Regions from separate parts of the Xanthobacter sediminis genome, predicted to be linked through region 1. Evidence: riboswitches for the same ligand, from Rfam matches in the RefSeq annotation. Region 1 holds a riboswitch; the other holds the start of a gene.
The links. Region 1 has a riboswitch for cobalamin ahead of cobW (cobalamin biosynthesis protein CobW). Riboswitches for the same ligand answer to the same signal wherever they lie in the genome.

Region 1 (4,412 bases):
ATAGGTGGAGAGCACCAGCGCCGGGCGCCGCGCGTGCGCGGGCAGCGCGGCCAGCCGCGCCCAGGCGGCCACCCGGTTCGCGATGGCGGCGATGCGGCCGGGATGGGGCGCATGGACGGCGCGCGCGTATTCGAGCTGGGGATCGCGCTCCGCCGGCGCCTTGAACGAGGCGACGCCGGCGAAGATGCGCCCGTCCACCTCCGGCAGCACCACGTGCATGGCGAGGTCCGCCGGCGAGAGCCCGCGCGCGGCGGCGCTCCATGCCTCCATGGTCGAGGTCGCCAGCGCCACCTGGAACACCGGCACGCCCGCCGCGTCGAGGGGCGAGGCGCCCCCCTCCTGCCGCCCGTTTTCCTGCCGCCCCGAGAAGGCGGTGGCGTTCACGATGGCCGCCGGCCCGAGCGCCGCCACCTGCCGGGCGAGCCATTCCGCCGCGCCGGCCGCCTTCAGCGAGGGCGCGAACAGGCCCAGCACGCGGAAGCCGCGCTGCCGCAGGGCCGTGAACAGCGCGTCCACGGGCGCCGTGTCGGCGGCCACCAGATAGGAGCGGTAGAAGACCACGAGCGCCAGCGGGGTACCCGCGCCGCCAAGGGCGGCATCCGGCTCGCGCACGCCGTCTTCCGGGGTCCAGGCGCCGAAGGGCGGCAGGGTCTTCGCGCCCGGCACCGGCGGGGCATAGAGGCCGGCGGCGAGCGCCATCTGCGCCAGCGCCGCCTGGGCCGCGACCGCGCCGCCCGCGTCGCACAGCGCCGCCAGCCGTTGCAGCGTCGAGCCCGGCACGGTGGAGACGGCGTCGAGCCGCGCGTCGGGCCGCCCGTCCGCCGGCAGCACCGCGAGGGCGATGCCCCGGGCGCGCGCCAGCGCCTCGATCTGGCTCACTCCATAGGGCCAGTAGGGCAGGCCGCCGATGAGCCGGATCAGGATGCCCTTGGCACCGGAAAGGGTGCGCTCCACATAGGTGTCCACGGAGAGCGGGTGCCGCAGCGCGGCGATGTTGGCGAGGCGCAGGGAGGGCATGCCCCCCTCGCGCCCGCCGCCGCGCCGCCAGCCGGCCGCGAAGGCGCCGAGATCGGAATCGGAGAAGGACAGCACCACCAGCTCGGCCGGGCTCTGGCCGAGATCGGTGGGCGTCTCGGTCTCGTCGAGGCCGTGGCTTTCGCGGAAGACGACGTGCATGGCCTATTCGGCGGCCTGCGCCGGCGGCGCGAGGATGGCGCGGATGGCCTCGGCATCCACGTCGTCATGCTCGGCGATGACCACGAGCCGGCCCCGGCGGGGCTCCTGCGGCCCCCACTGGCGGTCGTACTGGTGGCGCACCCGCGCGCCCACGGCCTGGACCAGGAGGCGCATGGGCTTGCCGGCCACCGCCGCATGGCCCTTCACCCGCAGGATGTTCTGCCTTGCCGCCAGCTCCGCGATCCGCGCCGCCAGCTCGGCGGGGTCGGCCAGCTCGGGGATGTCGATGACCACGCTGTCGAAATCGTCGTGGTGGTGGTCCGATGCGTCGTCATGGTGGCTGGGGCGGGCGTCGAGATCGTCCTCCGCCGCGGCGCCGAGGCCGAGGATCACGCGCGGGTCCACGGCGCCCTCCACCACCTCGATGACGGGCAGGGCGCGCGGCGCCTCGGCATGGATGATCGCCTTCGCCTTGGCCACCCCCTCCGGCCCGGCAAGGTCGGCCTTGGTGAGCAGCACGATGTCGGCGCAGGCGATCTGGTCCTCGAACACCTCGCTGAGCGGGGTCTCGTGGTCGATGCTCGCGTCCGCCTGGCGCTGGCGGTCCACGGCCGCCGTGTCGGGCGCGAAGCGGCCGGCCGCCACGGCTTCGGCATCGGCCAGCGCAATAACCCCGTCCACGGTGATCCTGGAGCGGATGTCCGGCCAGTCGAACGCCTTCACGAGCGGCTTGGGCAGGGCGAGGCCGCTGGTTTCGATCAGGATGTGCTCGGGCCGGGGATCGAGCGCCATCAGCGCCTCGATGGTGGGGATGAAATCATCGGCCACGGTGCAGCAGATGCAGCCGTTGGCGAGTTCGATGATGTTTTCCGCCGGGCAGTCGGGCAGGGCGCAGCCCTTGAGGATTTCGCCGTCGACGCCTACGTCGCCGAACTCGTTGACCACCACCGCGAGCCGGCGCCCGCCCGCGTTGCGCATCAGGTGGGAGATGAGCGTGGTCTTGCCCGAGCCGAGAAAGCCCGTGATGACGGTGACGGGTAGCTTTTCGAGGTTGGCCATGGCGCCCTTGGTCCCACATGGTGATGGCACAGGGGGATTCGCATGGCGGGTGGGTGCGCGCGCAGCCCTCCCGACACCGGTGCACCCCGCCGGCTTCGTCGGTTTGGGCTGGCAGGTCTCCCGGCTTGCGGAAGTCAGAGGCGGCTTTTCGGCCCTCTGCCGGTCGCCCTGCCTTCCCGGTGTTGAAACCAGTGGCGTTGGGCGACCTCTCCGGTCACGGTCGCGGGGGCGGCTGCGCTTGGGCCGGGCTCCACAGCGGAGCGGCCTGGCGCATTCCCTTTTCATCTGTTTACACAGACACCAGCGTCGGGGGAATGTGCCCGAACGGCCTGCCCTGTCAAGCGCGAAGGAACGTGAGATGGAAGATCTGACCGCCCGCCACAACGCCAAGATGAAAACCATCAAGGCGGCGCGGGACGAGCTGATGAAGACGAAGACGCAGGAGAAGGGGCTCGTCATCGTCCACACGGGGGCGGGCAAGGGCAAGTCCTCCTCCGGCTTCGGCATGGTCCTGCGCTGCATCGCCCATGGCATGCCCTGCGCGGTGGTCCAGTTCATCAAGGGTGACCGGGATACCGGCGAGAAGACCCTGCTGCGCGAGCGCTTCGCCCGGGAGTGCCGCTTCTTCGTTTCGGGCGAGGGCTTCACCTGGGAGACGCAGGACCGCGAGCGGGACGTGGCCGCCGCCCGCAACGGATGGCGCATTGCCCAGGAGCAGATCCTTGACCCTGAAATCCGCTTCGTGCTTCTGGACGAGATCAACATCGCCCTGCGCTACGAGTATCTCGACATCGCCGAGGTGGTGGATTTCCTTCTCACCCGGAAGCCGCCCATGACTCATGTCTGCCTCACCGGCCGCAACGCGCGGCCGGAGCTGATCGCGGCCGCCGATCTCGTGACCGAGATGACGCTGGTGAAGCATCCCTTCCGCGACGGCGTGAAGGCCCAGGCGGGGGTCGAGTTCTGATGAATGTCGCGCAGAAGGTGCGCCCCGCCAGCCCCTGCATCGGCGCCTGCGCCATGGATGAGGCGCGCGGCCTGTGCACCGGCTGCGCCCGCACCCGCGACGAGATCGCCATCTGGGGTTCCGCCGACGAGGCGACCCGTGCTCGCGTCTGGCGCGCGCTGCCGGCGCGCGCCGCCATGCTCGGTCTCGCGGTGCGGCGGCTGCCTTGGCGCGGGGAGGGGCTTCTGGACGAGGTGGAGCGGCGCTTCACGGGGGCGCAGGGCAGCTTCGTCGCCGGCGTGCACGGCGCCGTGGCGGAGATGCTGCGCGCGCCGGGGGAGGCACTCGAAGCGCGACGCGCGGGGGAGGCGCTGATCCTGCGCACCGCCCGCGCGGCGCTTCGGCTGGAGGCGCCACCTCATCTGGCCGCGTTCGAGATGGCGCGCGCCGACGCCGCGCCGGTCATCGCGCTGGCGGTGCCGGCGGGCCGGGTGGGGCCTGAGGGACCGCGCGTGCTCACCGCCCTCGGCGCGGACACCGAGGCGCTGCTCGCCCGCGATGCCGGGGGCATGCGCTTCGATCTCGGCCTCGGGCGCCGGGCGGCGCGCTTCTCCATCCGCTGCTCCGCCGGGCTCGCCGCGCGCGTCGCCCCCCATGGCGGCGCGCCGTGGCCGGAGGGCCTCGCGCGCATCGGCGCCGCCGTGCTGGCGGAAAGCCCGGTGCGGGTGGTGGAGGCCCCCTGCCTTCGGGCGGAGGTGGATGCGCCCATTCCCCTGCCCGAGGGGCGATCGCCGGAAGGCCCCCATACCCATCTCCTGCCGGAGGTGCTGGCCCAGGGCCTCGACGCCCCGCCGGGGCTGGCGCCGCCGAAGGGCTACATTCTCTCCCTCCTGTTCTACCCGGCCTGATCCCATGGCGCGCGCGATCATGATCCAGGGCACCGGCAGCAATGTCGGCAAGTCCCTCCTCGTGGCCGGCCTGTGCCGGGCGGCGCTGCGGCGTGGGCTCTCCGTCGCGCCGTTCAAGCCGCAGAACATGTCGAACAACGCGGCGGTGACCGCCGACGGCGGCGAGATCGGCCGCGCCCAGGCGTTGCAGGCGCTGGCCTGCGGCATCGTCCCCCACACCGACATGAACCCGGTGCTGCTCAAGCCCGAGAGCGACGTGGGCGCGCAGGTCATCGTGCAGGGGCGGCGTCTCGCCACGGCGCGCGCGGGCGAGTATTTCAAGC
Region 2 (4,412 bases), on a different contig from region 1:
CCGACTGATCGCGATGACCACCTTCCGTTCCGATTTCCTGCGCACGCTCGACGCGCGCGGCTACATCCACCAGTGCTCGGACCTCGAGCGCCTCGATGCCAAGGCCGCGGAAGGGCCCATCACCGCCTATATCGGCTTCGATGCCACCGCCTCCAGCCTGCACGCGGGGCACCTGCTCTCCATCATGATGCTGCGCACCCTGCAGCGCACGGGGCACAACCCCATCGCCCTCATGGGCGGCGGCACCACCAAGATCGGCGACCCGTCCGGCAAGGACACCCAGCGCAAGATGCTCACCGACGAGCAGATTAACGCGAACATCGCGTCCATCCGCAAGGTGTTCGCCCGCTTCCTCGATTTCGAGGCGGGCGCCGTGATGGCCAACAACGCGGACTGGCTGGACGAGCTGAAGTACATTCCCCTGCTGCGGGAGGTGGGGCCGCACTTCACCATCAACCGCATGCTCACGTTCGATTCGGTGAAGCTGCGCCTGGACCGCGAGCAGCCGCTCACTTTCCTCGAATTCAACTACATGATCCTGCAGGCCTATGACTTCGTGGAGCTTTCCAAGCGCCACGGCTGCATCCTGCAGATGGGCGGCTCCGACCAGTGGGGCAACATCGTCAACGGCATGGAGCTGGGCCGGCGCATGCATGGGGCCGACCTTTTCGCCCTCACCACGCCGCTGCTCACCACCTCTTCCGGCGCCAAGATGGGCAAGACCGCCGGCGGCGCGGTGTGGCTCGATGCCGAGCTGCTCGCGCCTTACGAATACTGGCAGTACTGGCGCAATGCCGGCGACGCCGACGTGGAGCGCTTCCTGAAGCTGTTCACCGAGCTGCCGCTGGACGAGATCGCCCGCCTCGCCGCCCTGAAGGACCAGGAAATCAACATCGCCAAGGAGGTGCTCGCCACCGAGGCGACCACCCTGCTGCATGGCCGCGCCGCCGCCGAGCAGGCGCGGGAGACCGCGCGCGCCACCTTCGAGGAGGGTGCGCTGGCGGTGAACCTGCCCACGGTGGACGTGCCCGCCGCGCAGCTCGAGGCCGGCCTGGGGGTCGCCAACGCCTTCGTGCTGGCGGGGCTCGTCGCCTCCACCAGCGAGGCGCGCCGCCAGATCAAGGGCGGTGGGCTGAAGGTGAACGACGCCGCCGTGACCGACGAAAAGGCCGCGCTTACCCCCGCCGCGCTCACCGCCGAGGGCGTCATCAAGCTCTCCCTCGGCAAGAAGAAGCACGTGCTGCTGAAGCCGGTGTGAACGCGCCTGCCGCCGGCCCCGGCCGGGGCCGGCGGTGATGCCGCGGCGCAACAGTCGCCACGTATAAGGAATTGTGGCGGAAGGGGCGCGGAAGCGGGGCATTGACGTGCCGACAACCCCTCGCCTAGGTTGCGGCTTGACGGTATTCCTCCCAGAGGAATCAAAAGGGAATGCGGTGCGGGCGCGAAGCGCCCCATTCCGCAGCTGCCCCCGCAACTGTAAGCGGCGAGCCCTTCGCCGAAACGCCACTGGGCACTCGGGGCCTGGGAAGGCGGCGAAGGGCGATGACCCGCGAGCCAGGAGACCTGCCGTCGATCCGTGGTCACACGCGGGCTCATCGGGCGGGGTGTTCCGGTGGCGGGCTGGTTCGCGGCGCGCGGCCTTTAGGGCGGCGCGGTGCTCGGGCCCTCGTTCGCGGTGACGTGCCACTGGCGTCCCGCCCGAGGTCCGCATGTCCGCCGTCCCGCCTTCAGCCATCGCCTTTTCCGGCCACCTGCGCCGTATCGCCCCGCTCTCCTTCTCCGCGAGCCTCGTCGCCCTCCTGGCGGCGACTCCGGCGCTCGCCCAATCGGCGGGCGGCGCCCAGGCCGACGGCAGCCAGATCGAGCTTCCAGACGTGGTGGTGAGCGCCACCACCATTCCCACGCCCGCGAACGAGGTGGCGAGCTCCGTCACCGTCATCACCCGCCAGGAGCTGGACGAGACCCAGCGCCGCGACGTGCCGGACGCGCTGCAGTCGGTGCCCGGCCTCAATGTGGTGCAGACGGGCGGGCCCGGCGGCTCCACCTCCGTCTTCATGCGCGGCACCAATTCCAACCAGACCAAGATCCTGCTCGACGGCATCGACCTCGGCGACCCCTCCAGCGCCAACGGGGCCTTCGACCTCAGCACCCTCTACACCAACGATTTCGCCCGCATGGAGGTGCTGCGCGGCCCGCAGAGCGGCCTCTACGGCTCGGATGCCATCGGCGGCGTCATCTCCATGACCACCGAGCGCGGCTCGGGCCCGGCCAAGGCCGCCGGATACCTGGAGGCGGGCGCGCTCGGCACCTTCAACCAGGTCGGAAGCCTCACCGGCGGCTACAACGACAATATCGGCTATGCCTTCAATGTCGGCCACTTCGCCTCCACCGCGATCCCGGTGACGCCGCAGAACATCCTGCTTCCCGGCGAGGTGGCGAACAACAACAACTCCGACAACTGGACCTATTCCGGCCGCCTCGACGCCGACATCAACGACGCCTTCTCGGTGAACCTCGTCGCCCGCTACATCCAGACCCAGCTCGCCTACACCTCCGACCTCTACAATTACGCGACCTATACCGGCTATCCCGCGCCCATGCAGGACACCGGCTACGGCAAGTATTTCATCGGCAAGGCGGAAGGGCTGTGGAAGGCGCTCGACGACAAGCTGGTGAGCACTTTTGGCGTCTCCGCCACCGACTACCAGCGCGACAATGCCAGCCCCTATCCGGACAATGTGAGCGCCTATGACGGCGACCGGCAGACCTATTACTGGCGCTCCAACTACACCTTCATGCCCGGCCAGAGCATCCTCCTGGGCGTGGAGCGCTACAACGAGAGCATGACCAGCGAGAGCGCGTGGTCGAGCATGGACGCCAGCACCGGCGACACCGCCGGCTATGCCCAGCTCCAGTCCACCTTGTTCGAGCGCCTCTTCCTCGCCGCCAACGTGCGCTACGACAGCAATGACGACTTCGGCGACCACACCACCTGGCGCCTCGCCCCGGCGCTCCTGTTCCCGGAGACCGGCACCAAGCTGAAGGTCACCTATGGCACCGGCTTCAAGGCGCCCACCCTCTACCAGCTCTATGCCCCCTCGGGCGGCAACCCCGACCTTCAGCCGGAGGAAAGCACCGGCTGGGACGCCGGCTTCGAGCAGGCCCTGTGGCAGGACCGCGTGAGCTTCGGCGCCACCTATTTCAGCAACGACATCACGAACCTGATCAATTCGGTCCAGGTTTCCACCTATGTCTGGAGCAACTCCAACATCGCCAGCGTCACCACGGACGGCTGGGAAGCCTTCGTGGCCGTGAAGGTCACCGACAATCTCTCCGTGCGCGCGGACTACACCTATACCGACACCGTCGGCCACCCCGAGGACGGGGTTTCGCCCGGCTCCTGCGCGCCCACGGGCATCGACACCTGCACGCCCCTGCGCCGCCCGAAGAACAAGGTGTCGCTGGCGGTCAACTGGCAGCCGGTGGAGCCGCTCACCCTCACCGCCACCCTGGTGTATCTCTCCGACTGGTGGGACATCGACCGCACCACCTATGCCTTCGTGGAGCAGCCCGGCTACACCATCTTCAACGTGGCGGCGAACTACACCGTCAACCAGAACGTCAAGATCTTCGGGCGCATCGACAATCTGTTCGATGAAACCTACGAGAACCCCAACGGCTATCTGGCCCCCGGCATGTCCGCCTACGCCGGCCTGAAGCTCACCTACTGAGGACCGACGACCCGTGAAGCGCGCCTCCCCCCCTCCCCTTTCCGCCGCCGGCTTGGCCGGCCGGGGGGGAGCGCGCCGCATCCTGGCGGCGGCGGTGATCGCTGCCGCTGCGCTCGCCCCGGCGCTTTGCGCGCCGGCGCGGGCGGCCGGGCCGGAAGCCGCAGCCCCGCCCCGCCGCATCGTCTCGCTGAACCTCTGCGCCGACGAGCTGGCGCTGCGCCTCGCGCCCAAAGGCAGCGTCATTTCCGTCACCAGCCTCGCGGCCGATCCGGTGAGTTCCACGGTGACGGACCTCGCCGCCGGCATCCCGGTCAACCGGGGCCTCGCGGAAGAAGTGGTGCCGCTGGCGCCCGACCTCGTGCTCGCCGGCGCCTTCACCACACGCAGCACGGTGGCGCTGCTGCAGCGCTTCGGCATTCCGGTGATGGAGCTCACCATTCCCGCGAACCTGGAGGAGGGCTATGCGCAGATCCGCGCCGTGGCGGCCCGCCTCGGCGTGCCCGAGAAGGGCGAGGAGATGGTGCGGGAGATCCAGGACACCCTCGCCGCCGCCCCGCCGCCGCCCCACCCGGCCCCGCGCACTGTGGTGCTGCGCCCCAACGGCTTCACGGTCGGCCGCGACAGCCTGCCCGATGACCTCATGCGCCGGGCGGGGCTCGACAACGTGGCCGCCCGCCTCTC

Region 2: another riboswitch for cobalamin. It lies ahead of V5F61_RS15335 (TonB-dependent receptor plug domain-containing protein); the one in region 1 lies ahead of cobW (cobalamin biosynthesis protein CobW).

The regions. Positions count from the first base shown of each region.
Region 1 covers NZ_JBAFWH010000015.1:29,058-33,469, reverse strand. Annotated here, with positions in the region: gene cobN (cobaltochelatase subunit CobN) at 1-1,176, opposite strand, end outside; gene cobW (cobalamin biosynthesis protein CobW) at 1,180-2,235, opposite strand; cobalamin riboswitch at 2,329-2,555, opposite strand; gene cobO (cob(I)yrinic acid a,c-diamide adenosyltransferase) at 2,594-3,202, shown strand; gene V5F61_RS17280 (DUF1289 domain-containing protein) at 3,202-4,089, shown strand; gene V5F61_RS17275 (cobyric acid synthase) at 4,094-4,412, shown strand, end outside.
Region 2 covers NZ_JBAFWH010000011.1:88,492-92,903, reverse strand. Annotated here, with positions in the region: gene tyrS (tyrosine--tRNA ligase) at 14-1,258, shown strand; cobalamin riboswitch at 1,382-1,585, shown strand; gene V5F61_RS15335 (TonB-dependent receptor plug domain-containing protein) at 1,710-3,731, shown strand; gene V5F61_RS15330 (ABC transporter substrate-binding protein) at 3,745-4,412, shown strand, end outside.